3 regions of the Phascolarctobacterium faecium genome follow, and region 2 is predicted to be linked to each of the others. Evidence: riboswitches for the same ligand, from Rfam matches in the RefSeq annotation. Region 2 holds a riboswitch; each other region holds the start of a gene.
What was found. Region 2 has a riboswitch for S-adenosylmethionine ahead of PFJ30894_RS11005 (MetQ/NlpA family ABC transporter substrate-binding protein). Riboswitches for the same ligand answer to the same signal wherever they lie in the genome.
Positions count from the first base shown of each region.

Region 1: it holds a riboswitch for S-adenosylmethionine, as region 2 does, so the genes downstream of both, PFJ30894_RS03260 (methionine ABC transporter ATP-binding protein) here and PFJ30894_RS11005 (MetQ/NlpA family ABC transporter substrate-binding protein) in region 2, are expected to answer to the same signal.
Region 3: it holds a riboswitch for S-adenosylmethionine, as region 2 does, so the genes downstream of both, metK (methionine adenosyltransferase) here and PFJ30894_RS11005 (MetQ/NlpA family ABC transporter substrate-binding protein) in region 2, are expected to answer to the same signal.

Region 1 is NZ_AP019004.1:671,983-677,308, forward strand. It holds gene PFJ30894_RS03250 (MetQ/NlpA family ABC transporter substrate-binding protein) at 1-533, opposite strand, end outside; gene PFJ30894_RS03255 (methionine ABC transporter permease) at 560-1,219, opposite strand; gene PFJ30894_RS03260 (methionine ABC transporter ATP-binding protein) at 1,209-2,246, opposite strand; SAM riboswitch class I at 2,324-2,425, opposite strand; gene PFJ30894_RS03265 (YerC/YecD family TrpR-related protein) at 2,583-2,891, shown strand; gene hisZ (ATP phosphoribosyltransferase regulatory subunit) at 2,881-4,059, shown strand; gene hisG (ATP phosphoribosyltransferase) at 4,076-4,732, shown strand; gene hisD (histidinol dehydrogenase) at 4,723-5,326, shown strand, end outside.
Region 2 is NZ_AP019004.1:2,294,474-2,299,799, forward strand. It holds gene PFJ30894_RS10990 (glycosyltransferase family 32 protein) at 1-275, opposite strand, end outside; gene PFJ30894_RS10995 (glycosyltransferase family 4 protein) at 288-1,385, opposite strand; gene PFJ30894_RS11000 (sugar transferase) at 1,385-2,710, opposite strand; gene PFJ30894_RS11005 (MetQ/NlpA family ABC transporter substrate-binding protein) at 3,053-3,874, opposite strand; SAM riboswitch class I at 3,978-4,076, opposite strand; gene PFJ30894_RS11010 (Fe-S-containing hydro-lyase) at 4,184-4,747, opposite strand; gene PFJ30894_RS11015 (fumarate hydratase) at 4,761-5,326, opposite strand, start outside.
Region 3 is NZ_AP019004.1:1,580,486-1,585,811, reverse strand. It holds gene priA (replication restart helicase PriA) at 1-423, opposite strand, end outside; gene metK (methionine adenosyltransferase) at 573-1,751, opposite strand; SAM riboswitch class I at 1,847-1,957, opposite strand; gene coaBC (bifunctional phosphopantothenoylcysteine decarboxylase/phosphopantothenate--cysteine ligase CoaBC) at 2,088-3,290, opposite strand; gene rpoZ (DNA-directed RNA polymerase subunit omega) at 3,313-3,498, opposite strand; gene gmk (guanylate kinase) at 3,501-4,130, opposite strand; gene remA (extracellular matrix/biofilm regulator RemA) at 4,154-4,414, opposite strand; gene PFJ30894_RS07775 (YicC/YloC family endoribonuclease) at 4,433-5,326, opposite strand, start outside.

The DNA.
Region 1 (5,326 bases), 830 kb from region 2:
GTGATATCGGCAACGGTGGTAGTAACGTTTTTGATATCTTTGACTTTGATCAGCCCGGCATTGGCAAGAACTAAAATCGCACGGCCGCCGTTGGATGGATCGTTAGGAATACCGATTGTGGCGCCGTCAGGAATGGCGTCGCCTTTTTTCAAAGTTTTGGAGTAAGCGGCCATCGGGAAGTTAACGGTTTTGAAAACTTCTACCAGGTCAAATTTAGGTTCTTTTTGCAGAGTGGCATCTAAATAGGGGCGGTGCTGCATGCTGTTGGCAAAAACTTCGCCTTGGAATAGTGCTACATTAGGAGTTACATAGTCGTTGAATTCAACGACTTCGATTTTCAGACCTTGTTTTTCAGCAAGTTTTTTGACATTGTCCATAATTTCAGCATGAGGACCTGCAGTAACTGCGATTTTGATAGGTGCATCGCCGGCAGGAGCTTTTGCTGCTTCTTTTTTATCGTCACCGCAGCCGAAGGTGGTCAGGGCAGCTACGCATAAAGCTGCTGCGGTCAGTATTTTAGCTAATTTTTTCATGATAATTTCCCCTTTATAAGATGATTTTATAGTTTGTTTTTATTAAGCTTTTTGGAAAAGTAGTCGCCGAGTGACTGGATAGATTGGACCATAACGATAAGTACGACGACAGTGATCAGCATAACGTCCATTTGGAAACGCTGATAACCGTAACGGATCGCCAGATCGCCTAAGCCGCCGCCGCCTAATGTACCAGCCATGGCGGAATAACCGATCAAAGCGATAACAGCGAGGGTGATACCTAAAACGATGGAATGCAGTGCTTCCGGCAAAAGGACCTTGCGGATAATCTGCATGGGGCTGGCGCCCATGGCCTGAGCCGCTTCGATAACGCCGTGGTCGATTTCCAGCAGCGAAGATTCGATGATGCGGGCAATAAAGGGTGCGGCTGAAATAGTCAAAGGTACGATGGAAGCGGTAGTACCTATCGAAGAGCCTACTAAAAGGCGGGTCAGAGGAATGATCGCTACCATTAATATAATGAAGGGAGTTGAGCGGGTAGCGTTGACAATAGCGCCTAAAACGCTGTTTACAGGAGCGTTGGGCAGGATATGGTTTTTACGGGTGACGGTTAAGATCACGCCGAGCGGTACGCCGATGAGTGTGGCGAGTATTGTGGAAGCCAGCACCATATAGCAGGTTTCCCAAAAGGATTTAAGTAAAAGAGCTAACATTTCAGGAGACATAACCGATCACCTCAACTTTCAGCTGCTGTTCATGCAGATATTGCAGAGCATTTTTGATACCTGCGGCGCTTCCTGAAATCTCAATGACCAGGGTGCCGAAGGGTATATCCTTAAGCGAGTCGATATTACCGTAGATGATATTGATATCGACATCGAATTTTTTGACCATACCGGAAACGATCGGATCGCCGGCTGAGTTACCGATGAAGGATAATCGCACGATCAGTTTGCTGCCTTCGGTGTAGACTGCGCTGATTGAAGAAGATTGCAGCAGTGCAGGCAGTTCGACATTGTTGATGCTTTTGACGAAATCTTTGGTAGTGGGCTTCTGCGGATCGGTGAAAACATCGATCATGGAACCTTCTTCAATGATCTCGCCGTTTTCGATAACAGCTACTCTGTCACAGACTTCTTTGACTACTTCCATCTGATGTGTGATCATGACAATAGTCAGATTCAGGCGTTTATTGATATCTTTGAGCAGGTCGAGAATAGATTTTGTTGTCTGCGGGTCCAATGCCGAGGTTGCTTCATCACACAGCAGTACTTTAGGATCGCTGGCCAGAGCACGGGCAATACCGACACGTTGTTTCTGACCGCCTGACAACTGGCTGGGATAATAATCGCCGCGGTCCTGTAATTGTACCAGCTCCAGCAGCGGCTGCACCCGCTTTTTGATTTCAGACTGCGAAATACCCTGTATTTCCAGCGGAAAAGCGATATTATCATAAACTGTGCGGGAGGCCAGCAGATTAAAGTGCTGGAAGATCATCCCGATATTTTGGCGTGCTTTGCGCAGTTCCTGATTGTTCATTGCAGTCAGTTCCTGTCCATCCACAAAGACCTGACCGCCGGTAGGTACTTCCAGCATATTGATGCAGCGGATCAGGGTTGATTTACCGGCACCGCTGAGGCCGATGATACCGAATATTTCTCCGGCGTTGATATGCAGATTTGTTTTCTTTAAAGCGTGGATATCACCTGCATTGCTGTAATAGGTTTTTTCCACATTGCGTAAATCGATCATACAGCGTTCCTCTTTCTTTTCTAAAATCGTAAAAAAACCCTTCACACAGGTGAAGGGTAACGAAAGCGTTTCGTACTGCTTCATCTGTCGGATTTACATCCGTTGGATTTGGCACCGTTCACGTCGTGATGGTTGCCGTAGCTTCATAGGGCCAGTCCCTCGGCTACTCTTGATGAAATACCGTTTGAAGTTGTTAAACAAAATAATACACTTACAATCGGCACTTGTCAATAAAAATTTTAAAATTTTTGTAAAAAACCTTGCCTTTCACAAGATAAAGTGATAAAGTATAAAAGAAAAAAGGTGCTAGCACCAGCTAAATTTAAGGAGGCAATCATGGCTGCAAAAACCAGAGACCATTTGACCGATCAATTATTTAAAGCGATTCTTAGCTTAAAAAGTGAAGAGCAGTGTTCCAACTTTTTTGAGGATATTTGCACGATCAGCGAACTGAAATCCATGGCGCAGCGTTTGGAGGTTGCCAGAATGCTTGATGCAGGCTGTATTTATGAAGAGATAGTAGAAAAAACAGGCGCCAGTACGGCGACGATCTCACGGGTTAAACGCTGTTTGGTTTATGGCGCTGACGGCTATAATTCGATAATGCCATTATTAAAAAAGGAAGACAAGCACAATGCTGAATAATAAAGCTTTGCAGGTGCCGTATGGAACTAGGGACGTACTTCCGGGTGAAGCCGGCGCCAGAAGGATAATTGAAAATAAGCTTGCCTATACCTTTAAAGCCTGGGGCTATGACGAAGTGGTCACGCCGACTTTTGAATATCTGGATACTTTTGCCGCAGCAGGTCAGCTGTCAGACAGCAGTTTTAAATTTTTTGACCGTCGTAATAATATTTTATTGCTGCGGTCGGACATGACGACTCCTTTGGCGCGTTTGGTAGCTACTCGGCTCAATGAGGGACCGGCGGTAAAACGGCTTTTTTATCTGGCGAATCTATTTCGCTATGAGGAAACACAGGCCGGACGCCAGTGTGAGTTTAATCAGGCCGGTGTTGAAATGATGGGTGCGGCCGGACCTTCGGCAGATGCCGAGATGCTGGCTTTAGCAGTAGCTTCGCTGCAGGCAGCAGGGTTAAATGATTTTGTGATCAGTGTTGGCCAGATCGATTTTATAAATGGCCTGATTGAAGCGGCTGAGGTCACTGAACTGCAGGCGCAGGAGCTGAAACGCTGCCTGATCGAGCATGATGTGGTACGGTTGGAAGCGTTGGCAGATGGCAGCAGGATGTCACCGGAACAAAAAGATTTGTTTAAAGAGCTGCCGTTTCTGCATGGCGGGCTTGAACTTTTAGATAAGGTTGAAGCCTGTGGTTTGAACAATAAAAGCTCCAAGGCTGTGCAGGATCTGCGCGAAATCTATGCTTTGGCCGAGGTCTATGGTGCGGCTGGTTATCTGCGTTTTGATCTGGGGCTTTTGCGCGACCTTGATTATTATACTGGAATGTTATTTGAAGGCTACGCTGAGGATATGGGTTTCCCGATCATTGGCGGCGGCCGTTATGATACAATGATGGAAAATTTTGGCAGATCCTGCCCGGCAACAGGATTTGCTATAGGGATAGACAGGATCATGTTGATTCTGAGTCGGCGCCGGCAGCTGGACAATATCAGCAGCTGGGATGTTCTGGTGGCCTGGCAGGCAGGCTGTCTGCCACAGGCGATCGCGCAGTGTATGCGTCTGCGCAGGAGCGGCAAAACAGTGAAGCTGGCTGCCGAGCCTTTTAACCAGAGCGAAGCAGTGGACGCGCAGCGTGCTAACGCCTGCGATACGCTGCTGTATATCGAAGATTGATAAAGGAAGTGCCGTAATGGATTATATTACCGTAGCGCTGCCGAAGGGCAAGCTGTTTCAAAGATCAGTAGAGCTGCTGGCTAAAGTAGGCTATAGTGCTGATAACGTAACTGAAGATTCGCGCAAACTTGTTATCAGTAACGAGGATAGCAAGGTGCGCTTTATAATTACTAAAACTGTCGATTTGCCGACCTATGTAGAATACGGTGCTGCCGATATCGGGATCATTGGTAAAGATGTGCTGCTGGAAGAACGCAAGGACGTATATGAGCTGCTGGATCTGAAATATGGACGCTGTCGTTTGATGCTGGCAGTTCCTGAGCAGATGCAGCGGCCCAGGCTGACTGATTATGCGCATCTGCGGGTAGCAACTAAATATCCGAACTGTGCCCAGGAGTATTTTCGCAGTCTGGGGATTCAGACCGAGATCATCAAGCTTAACGGCTCGATTGAACTGGGGCCGATGGTTGGATTGTCGGAGCTGATCGTTGATATTGTGGAAACAGGCCGTACCCTGAAAGAGAATAAATTGGTGGAGGTAGATTCCATCTATACGGCGACAGCAAGACTGATTGCCAACAGGGTGAGCTTTAAATTGAAATTTGACCGTCTGGATAAACTGGTCCGAGATTTGCGTAAGGTACTGGATGAGGAGGAAGAGCAATGCAAGTAACAGATGCCAGAGGAATGAGTGCTGTTGAAATAGCAGCTTTGATGCAGAAAAAAGCTTTTGATGAATGTGAGCTGTCCCCCGGAGTACAGGCAGGTGTTACCGCTATGTTTGGTGCGCCGCTGACAGCAGCCCAGGTCGTCGAAAGAATTGTGACTGACGTAAGGGCCGGCGGTGATGGAAAGCTGATTTATTATACTAATCTGATAGATAAAGCAGGCTTGAGTGTCCAAAATATCCGGGTCAGCAAGGCTGAATTTGCAGAAGCCCGACAATCAGCTGATGCCGAAGTGGTAGGAGCCATAGAACGTGCTATTGCAAATGTGCGTAGCTTTCACGAAGAACAGCTGCCAAAAACCTGGCTGACTAACCGTGAATGCGGTGCTATGCTGGGACAGAAGGTAACTCCTGTTGACTCTGTGGGTATCTACGTCCCCGGTGGAACTGCGGCTTATCCTTCTTCGGTGATTATGAATGCTGTACCGGCTGCAGTAGCAGGAGTACCACGGATCGTGATGGCAGTACCGCCCGGACGTGATGGCAAAGTAAATCCTTATGTGCTGGTTACGGCTGAATTAATAGGTATCAGGGAAATTT
Region 2 (5,326 bases):
TCTAATGGCTTGCAGACTTCCATGTCGGTATCCATGTAGATACCACCATAGTCATACAAAATTTTTAGTCTTGCATAGTCACTTACAAAAGCCCATTTCCCGGCTTCATATGCTTCCCTGCAATATTGATTCTGATTAACATCAAAATTGCTTTCATTCCATTCTGTTATTTCATAATACGGACAATATTTTTTCCAGGTTTCCATATATTTTTTTACTTCATCAGGTAGTGGCTTGCCGCCAAACCAACAATAATGAATTATTTTAGGTATCATCGTTTCTCCCGTTTAATTTAATCCATAGATATCCTGCATATTCTTCTTAATATGACTAACTCCATATATATCTTGCAACTCATTAACCAATATCTTTTCACAAAAGGCTTTATTTAATAATCTCAGCCATTCTTCTTCCTTATTACTTTTACAAAGATTATCACTCCTCAACAAATCTTTGTTTCCTCTGACATCAGAAGCCACACATGGCAATCCACATGCCATGGCTTCAATTAACGAACAAGGCAGTCCTTCACGTTTAGATGGGAAAAGAAATAGGTCTGCTATTTTATAAATTTCCAATACATCTTTTCTGTATCCTAAAAATTTTACTTTATCGCTTACTCCAAGCTCTTTGGCTAAATTTTTCAGATATTCTTTTAATTCTCCATTACCGCAAATCAAATAAATAAAATTTTTATTAGTCAATTTACTTAAAACTCTTATAATGATTTCATGATTCTTATTTTTATTTAGTTCTCCCACCGACAATAGAACCTTAACATCGTTTGATATACCTATTTCTTTTTTCTTCTGCACTTTATTTATAGAAATATTTTGTATTTCTTCTAAATCTACACCTATACCAGGAACATAATATATCTTGCCATTATTACGTAAGCTCCAACTGTTAGCTCTGTGGTAGTCCTCTTGATTAATAGTTATCAATTTATCTGTAAATTTGCCACAAACTCGTTCTACCGGATAGTAAACAAGCCAATTTATCAAAGGAGCGCCTTGATAAAAATGAAAACCATGGGCTGTATAGATCACTGTTGTACCTTTAGCCGTTCTTGCTGCAAGCCTTGTTAACACCCCTGCAATCGGAGTATGGCAATGGATAATGTCATAATGATTGGTTTCTATTATCTGTTTTAACTGCTTATAAGCTTTAATATTGCTTTTGGAAAATGGTGAGCGTGCAAAATCTATATCAAAGTGCCTGTCACAGTTTGGTATAACACATGGTTCATCAACAAAGTCATTTTTAGCAGCGACATGTACTTCCCACCCATATTCCTTAAACATTTTGAGGAAGGGTAAATGGAAAGTATTGATATGTGTTTTTACTACTGTTGCTACAAAAAGAACTTTTTTCTTCTGCTCCATCACTTTCCCTGTACTCCTTCAGTACTGCTTTTTGTCAGCAGAACTTTGAATGTCTGCAGCATGATCATCAGGTCTGTTTTGACGCTGAAGTCCTGTATATACAGCAGGTCATAGATCAGCTTGTCATAGGCACTGGTATTATATTTGCCTGCTATTTGTGCCAGGCCTGTGATGCCAGGTTTGACGTTATGCCGGTAATCATATTCAGGCTTTTGGGCAATAAACTGCTTGACGAAGAACGGCCGTTCCGGTCTGGGCCCGACGATGCTCATTTCACCTTTCAGCACATTGAACAGCTGCGGCAGCTCATCAAGTCTGGTAGCCCTCATAAATCTGCCGAATTTTGTGATCCTGGGGTCCCCTTCCGCAGCCAGTACCGGACCGCATTTTGCTTCCGCATCCTGCTTCATGCTGCGGAATTTATGTACAAAAAATGTCTTACCGTATAGCCCCACGCGCTCCTGTGAATAAAGCACCGGCCCTTTACTGTCCAGTTTTATCATAACTGCTGTTATCAGCATGACTGGCGATAGTATAATCAAAGCAGTTACCGCTACGGCAATATCTAAAATCCGTTTCAGTACTCTCTGTTCTGCTGTCAGCAGCATACGTGTTACACGCTGCATCGGTATATCATCAACTAATAAAAAGCCTGTATTCTTACATGCCAGTTCATACAGTGTCGGTACAAAAAATATTTGTTTCTTCGTGCTGCGCGCATAACGCAGTATTTTTTCTTTGTCTGCTATCGGCAGTTCCGCGCCAATAAAAACATAGTAGTTAGCGTCGATAAGCTGCTTCCAGTTGGTCTGTTGACAGCTGTCACAAACAGACTGCAATGACTGCTCCATTCCATAAGTTTTCAATAATTTATTTTGGATGCGTGCTGCTTCTTCACCGGCTGCAAATAATACAGCCGTCTGTTTGGGAAAATACTCCCATTCCCACTGGTGACAGATATATTGCCAGATTGCCAGCAACACAAACGAAAATACCGCTGAATAAACAAGTACAACACGTGAATAATCAAACTGACGAAAAAAGAAGGTCATGGCCATCGCTATGATGTAAATATTGGTCACCGCTACCAATAGATTAAGAAAAATATCTACCAGCTTTTTGCGGATCAGACTGAACAAGCCATAGACGTTGAACATAAAGAACATCATGATGACCAGGATCGGTAAAAATTCCAGATGGAAAGCTATCTTATCCGTTTGTTTATTCCCCAGCTCCAGCGCCATAGCGATGCTGGTAGCCAGATACAAACAAATTATGTCGCCTATGATCAAAACTATCTTTCGCAGCAAAGAATTATATCCCACTAGAATTCACCTATAATCAATACTTTTGTATTTTTTGTTTATGCTAAAATATTTCACCTATAATTCATAATTATTGTACCACTGTTGTACCCCCCCGCAAGACATAAGCACGTTTTATTTTATATTTCAGTCTCATTTTTGCTCTTACTTATATTTTCATCGTACTTGTGCGGCAATATTTACAATCCCACTTGCCAGCACCTGATCTACAACAACAAAAAGCCTGACTCTATTCCCATAAGCCAGGCAAAAAAATAACCCCTCTCAACTTCCGCTGAGAGGGGAATATTTTTTATTTGCTATCTTACAATCACTATCCGATAAAATCAAACAGAGCTTACATTAAAAAGCAGGTACAACAGCGCCTTTATATTTCTCTTCGATGAATTTCTTTACTTCAGGGCTGGTTAAAGCTTTATCCAGTTTTTGCAGTTCCGGACGCTTATCGTCGCCTTTACGTATTGCTAAGATATTGGCATACGGAGAATCCTTCGGTTCAGTAAAGAGAGAATCTTTGACTGGATTCAGCTGTGCTTCCATAGCAAAATTGGAATTGATAACAGACAGATCAACATCATCCATGGAACGCGGCAGCAAAGCTGCTTCTATTTCCACGATCTGCAGATTTTTAGGATTATCAACAATATCGCCAGGCGTACCGGAAATGCCTACACAGTCACGCAGCTTGAGCAGCTTGGCGCTTTGCAGCAATGCCAGAGCACGGCCGCCGTTAGTAGGATCATTCGGGATTGCAACTTTAGCTCCGCTTGGAACATTATTTAAGTCTTTTAATTTTTTTGAATAAACCCCCATTGGTTCGATATGTACCTTGGTATAAGCAACCAGAGGCAGATTCCTTTCGGAAGCAAATTTCTCGAGATACGGAGTGTGCTGGAAGAAGTTGGCGTCTAATTCTTTATCAGCCAAAGACAAATTGGGTTTAACATAATCGCTGAATTCAATGATCTGCAGATCAACGCCTTCTTTAGCCAATTGCGGTTTGATCAGATTCAAAATTTCAGCATGCGGTACAGGCGTTGCGCCTACTTTCAGCACCACCTTTTTATCGCCGCTGTTAGCGGCTGGTTTGCTGTCGCCGCCACAGCCGGCAACGACTAATGCAATGCTGAACACTGCCAGCAAAGCCAGAAATAACTTTTTCATAAACAATCTCTCCTTTAAAATGAATTTAACACAGTACCTATCTTAGCTCGGTCGGACTAACAAAAAAGCTCTTTCCGAGGAAAGAGCGCTTGCTTCTGCTTTCCTCTCATCTATCAAGAATGTTCTTGCAGGATTTAGCACCATAGCTAGGCTTGGTTGCCGGGTTTCACAGGGCCTGTCCCTCCACCGCTCTCGATAAGAGTGTGTTATTCGATTGGCATTATGATAGCTCAACTAAATAAGCTTGTCAAGACTTTTGCAAAAAATAAGGAACTGCTTCTGCAGTCCCTTAAAGATTTGTTAAATTTGTTACTCTTTACTGTATTTGGCAATGCCAACTTTATAAAAATCGTTGCCTTCGCTGTCGATACAGACGATAGCAGGAAAATCTTTAACTTCATAACGGCGAATAGCTTCAGGCCCTAAATCTTCATAGGCAATCATTTCTTCGCCTTTGATAGATTTTGCAATAACTGCTGCCGCTCCGCCAATAGCAGCAAAATAAACAGCGCCATGCTCCACGCAGGCATCAATAACTTCCTGCGACCGCAGTCCTTTACCGATCATCCCACGCATACCCTGTTCGATCATCGTCGGGGTATATTTGTCCATACGCCCACTGGTCGTCGGTCCAGCACTGCCAACTACTTCACCGGGTTTAGTAGGGCTTGGACCTACGTAATAAATCACCTGATCCCTTACATCGAAGGGCAATTGCTCTCCCTTGGCCAGTGCTTCTGTCATACGCTTATGTGCCGCATCACGGGCAGTATAGATGTAACCGCTGATACGTACTACATCACCTGCGTGCAGGTCTTTGATCGTAGCTTCGCTTAACGGCGCATTGATATATTTGATAATCGCTTCACTCATCTCAGGCCCCTCCTTACAATACCATTTCTGCACGGCGTGCAGCATGGCAGTTCAGATTAACGGCAATCGGCAGGCCGCCGATATGGGTCGGTGCATATTCAATATTAACAGCTACGGCAGTAGTGCTGCCGCCCAGTCCGGAAGGACCTACGCCAGTCATATTGACACGTTTCAGCAGTTCTTTTTCAAGTTCTGCATACTGAGGATTAGGATTGTGCTCCCCTACCTTACGAGTAAGAGAATACTTTGCCAAAAGTGCAGCTTTTTCCATATTACCGCCAATACCGACACCTACGGTAACAGGCGGACAGGGATTAGGGCCGGCACTGCGCACGGTGTCGACAACGAATTTGATAACGCCTTCAACGCCGTCAGCCGGTTTAAGCATTTTTAGTGCGCCCATGTTTTCACTGCCGCAGCCTTTAGGCGATACGGTTATTTTGACCTGTTCACCGGGCACTATCGTTGTATGAATGATCGCCGGCGTATTATCACCGGTATTTTTACGTACAAATAAAGGATCATCAACAGAAGATTTACGCAGATAACCGCCAACATAACCATCGGCGATACCGGCGT
Region 3 (5,326 bases), 710 kb from region 2:
CTTAGTCACAACAAAGCAGATACGGGTCTTGATTTTCAGTTTATTTTCGTAATCATAAGCGATCAGCTTACCTTCATCGTTATAAACAGCCTGCCGCTTGATGCTGGTTTTACCTGGAATAAACAGCCGCATCGCCTCAGCCGGCGAACACAGATAATATTCGGACAGCCAATTTGCCGTTGCCAGCATTTCCGCATCAAACCAGGGGCGCGTATCCAGTGTCGCCAAAATTTCTTTACATTCGTATTCTGCCGGAGCAGCCGCGGCCAACGATGTCACAAACCCCTCTACTGTCTGATACCCAAATGGCACCACAACACGCCAGCCCACATCAACGTGGTCCAGCTGCGGCGGTACGGCATAGGTAAATTGTTTGAACAAGTTTTTTACAGGCAGGTTGATTGCCACATTTATATATTTCATGTAATGCTCCATTACTGTAAACTTTAACTTATTATACTTCTACTATTTAAATGAAAATTCCTTTATTTTTCCTACGGACAACAGTTTTTATACTAAGATAAAGAAAGTCACAGCTCCTGCAGAAGCTGTGACTTTACCAACATTTTAAATTACAAGCCTGCCTGTTCTTTCAAGGAAGCGGCTTTATCCGTACGCTCCCACGGCAGATCAATATCAGTACGTCCCATATGGCCGTAAGCAGCCGTTTGTTTATAGATCGGACGGCGCAGGTCCAAAGCTTTGATGATCGCAGCCGGACTCAGCGAGAAGTTTTTGCGCACCAGGTCAGCGATCTTATCATCGTCGATCTTACCGGTACCAAAGGTATCTACCAAAACAGATACAGGCTGTGCCACGCCGATAGCATAAGCCAGCTGAATCTCACATTTACCAGCCAGTCCGGCGGCAACGATATTTTTAGCAACGTAACGTGCGGCGTAAGCAGCGCTGCGGTCTACCTTTGTGGGGTCTTTACCCGAGAAAGCTCCGCCGCCATGACGTGCCATACCGCCGTAGGTATCGACAATGATCTTACGTCCGGTCAGACCGGAGTCACCCTGCGGGCCGCCGATAACAAAACGGCCGGTAGGATTGATATAGTATTTGGTATCAGCGTCCAGCATTTCTGCAGGTACGATCGGTTTAATAACATGCTCCATAATATCAGCGCGGATCTGCTCCATCGGAATTTCAGGCGCATGCTGAGAAGAAACTACTATAGCGTCGATACGTACGGGCTTACCGTCGTCGTATTCAACTGTAACCTGAGTTTTGCCATCAGGACGCAGATACGGTAAGGTACCGTTTTTACGAACTTCCGACAACCGACGGGCCAGCTTATGAGCCAGACAGATAGGCAGCGGCATATATTCTTCGGTTTCGTTAGTAGCGTAACCAAACATCATACCCTGGTCGCCGGCGCCTACCTCAGTTTCCTCTGCTTTGCCTTCTTTAGCTTCCAGTGCTTTATCAACACCTAAAGCGATATCGGCAGACTGCTCGTCGATAGAGATCAGCACGCCGCAGGTATTACCGTCAAAACCATATTTAGCACGGTCATAGCCAATATTGACTACAGTTTCACGGGCGATTTTCGGAATATCCACATAACAGTTTGTGGAAATCTCACCGACAACATGAATCTGACCGGTTGCCACCAAAGTTTCACACGCAACACGTCCCATCGGGTCCTGTTCTAAGATAGCGTCTAAAACCGCATCAGAAATCTGATCGGCGATCTTATCCGGATGTCCTTCTGTTACAGACTCAGAAGTAAATAATTTTCTCATAATTAGCCTCCTTTAGATAAAGTACACATCATCAATCTGCCTGCTTACTAAAAAAGCGCTCTCATAATGAGAGCGCTGCGTATTATTGTTCAGCATTCTCATCTCACGAATTATCGCAGGACTTAGCACCGTTTTGCAAGACTTTCACCTTACAATGGTTGCTGCGGTTTCACAGGGCCATTCCCTCCACCAGCTCTTGATGAGTAATATTCAATTACAATGCTTATTATAGCGGAACAACTTTCAAATTGCAACAGATTTTACAAAAATCTTTCATTTTTACATCCCGAGGCCTACAAAAGCTTATTTCTACGCCTTTTGAACGAGTTATACTATTTACGATTTGCGCAAACGCAGAACAGTATTCAAAAGCTCTTCTGCAACTTCTGCTTTGGTCATTTGCTCCAGCTCGCGCACTTCGCCGTCCGGAAACAGGAATTTAACGATATTGGTATCAGAGTTAAATCCTGCCCCCTGCAAAGTGACATCGTTAGCAACGATCATATCCAAATTCTTTTTGCAGATTTTTTCTTTTGCATTAGCAATCAGATTTTGAGTTTCGGCAGCAAATCCTACCAAAAACTGTTTTTCTTTACGTTCGCCCAGAGCTTTTAGAATATCAGGGTTTTTATCCATTACGACAGTTAAAGCGTCGTCAGTTTTCTTTTTGATTTTCTGTTCGGCAACATCATGGGGTCTGTAATCAGCCACAGCAGCAGCTTTGATCACTATATCCATGTCGTTGTAAGCTGCCAGACAGGCGTCCATCATCTGCTGCGTAGTTTCAACCTGCACCGTTTTGACATTAGCAGGCGGATTCAGCACCGACGGCCCCGAAACCAGCGTCACCTCGGCACCGCGGTCAGCAGCGGCCTGCGCGATAGCATAACCCATCTTACCGCTGGAGCGGTTGCCGACATACCGTACCGGGTCGATCGGCTCGCGGGTACCGGCAGCAGTTACCAAAACACGCAGATTTTTCATATCGCCACAACTTCTGGCAAAGAAAGCTTTGACAAATTCCACGATCTCACAAGGCTCAGGCAGACGTCCCGCACCAGAAGTACCACAGGCCAAAAAGCCTGTCGCCGGGGCCATCACAGTTACGCCATGCTCTTTCAGGCAGGTAATATTTTCCTGCGTCAAAGCATTTTCATACATACCTGTATTCATCGCCGGACAGACGATGATCGGTGCCTGAGCGGCCAGTAAAGTTGTAGAAAGCAGATCGTCGGCAAGACCGTGCGCCATTTTCGCAATGATATTGGCAGTAGCCGGAGCTACTACAAAAACATCAGCCCAGTTTGCCAGAGCGATATGCTCAACATTAAATTCCTGGTTACTGTTCCACATAGAAGTCGCAACAGCGTTGCCGCTGATTTCCTTAAATGTCAGCGGCGTAACAAACTGCCGGGCATGCTCTGTCATAACGACACGCACCTCGGCCCCCTGCTTGCGCAGACGGCTTACCAGATCGACAGCTTTATAAACGGCGATACCGCCAGTAACGCCTAAAACGATTTTCTTTCCTTTTAGCAACAAGGCACTAAGCCCCCTTATCTCAGCGTACTTTACGCTCGTAAGTAATAACATCGTCAGCGATCTCGCGTAAAGCGGTGCTTACTTCTTTCTGAGGCATATTCTGATTGCCTACCGTCAGTTCACGGGCACGTTTGGCAGCTAAAATCACCAGGGTGTATTTACTGTCAACTTTCTCTGCTAAATAATCGATAGAAGGGTCAACCATACTCATATTTCTCTCTCCTTATGTGCCGCATGGCAAATTTCATTGATAATAAAATAAGTTCTGGCAGCACGGTAACGTTCTGCTTCCATGATCGTCAAAACTTTGCTGGTAGCTTTCTGCGCCACATCATTGACGACTATATAATCATATTCGTTGGCATAAGCCAGTTCACCTGTTGCCGAAGCTAAACGGCGTTTAATAACGTCTTCGCTGTCCGTGCCGCGTTTATAAATGCGCGAGCATAATTCATCAAGTGACGGTGGTACGATAAACACAAATACTCCATCAGGAAAGCGTTTTTTAATCTGCATCGCGCCCTGGATATCAATCTCCAAAATAACATCCTTACCCTGATTCAGCAGTTCCATAACATAAGAACGGGGCGTACCGTAATAATTTCCATAAACCTCGGCATATTCCAGCAGTTCTCCCTCTGCGATCATCTGCTTTACTTCTTCCACAGATTTAAAAAAGTAATTCACGCCGTCAACTTCGCCGTTACGCGCCTGTCTGGTAGTAACTGAAACGGAATAAGCCAAGTCGGGAAGCTTTTCCCTAAGCATCTGACAAATCGTTCCCTTGCCGGCTCCTGAAGGCCCGGACAAAACTAATAATAACCCCTGCGGCTTCACGATTAGCCCACCTTCCGTTTTATTTATTCTTCGTCTTCGTCGTCAGTCTGCACTAAACGGTTGGCGACTGTTTCCGGCTGCACAGCCGATAAAATAATATGACCGCTGTCAGTCACGATAACCGCTCTGGTTCTGCGGCCATAAGTGGCATCAATCAGCATACCTCTGTCGCGCGCTTCCTGAATAATCCTTTTGATAGGAGCAGATTCAGGACTGATGATAGAAATGATCCTGTTGGCAGCTACAATATTGCCAAAGCCAATATTGATCAATTTGATATCCATACTTTCACCCTTTCCCCATTACTCGATATTCTGGATCTGTTCCCTGATTTTTTCTATCTCAGCTTTGATCTCCACAACAACTTGCGCCAAAGTATAATCGTTGGCTTTGGAAGCAATGGTATTTGCCTCGCGGTTGAATTCCTGGATAAGAAAATCGAGCTTGCGACCGACAGGCTGATCTGCATCAATGATCAGCCTGAATTGTTTAATATGGCTTTTCAGTCTGACGATCTCCTCAGTAATACTGGTACGGTCAGCAAAAATAGCGACTTCCTGCAGCAATCGTTCCGGTTCAATGACCTGGTTATGTTTCGCAAGCAGTTCGTTGATCCTGTCGCTAAGGCGGGTCTGGTATTCTTCAACTACCTGCGGCGAACGTTCTTCGATTACTGCCAGTTTTTCGGCAATCAGATCGGCACGTTTAATGAAATCACCATAGATATTACTGCCCTCAGTCTCACGCATAGAGACAAGATTACTGATAGCCTGGCGCAAAGCCTGTTCCAGCTTCGGCCAAACACTCTCAACGTCAAAAAAACCTTCTTGTGCATTGATCACATCCGGGCAGCGTGACAAATATAAAATTTCCGACTGCTCGTTAAGCTTATAGTCTTCACAGCCGATAGCGGAACCAACATCACGCAAAGCGTTATGATACGCCAATACCAAAGCTTTATCTACTTTAATCGAAACGTTTTCTGTATTGGTATAAGAAGCATTGATAAAAACATCGATGCGTCCACGATTAACAGATTTTAAAATAGTCTTACGGATTCTGTCTTCTACCGGATTCAAAAAACGCGGTAAGCGAATAGCTACCTCGTTATAACGGTGATTGACCGTTTTCATTTCAATCGTTACTGAAAACTGCTCATCTTCATATTCACCCCGGCCGAAGCCAGTCATACTTTT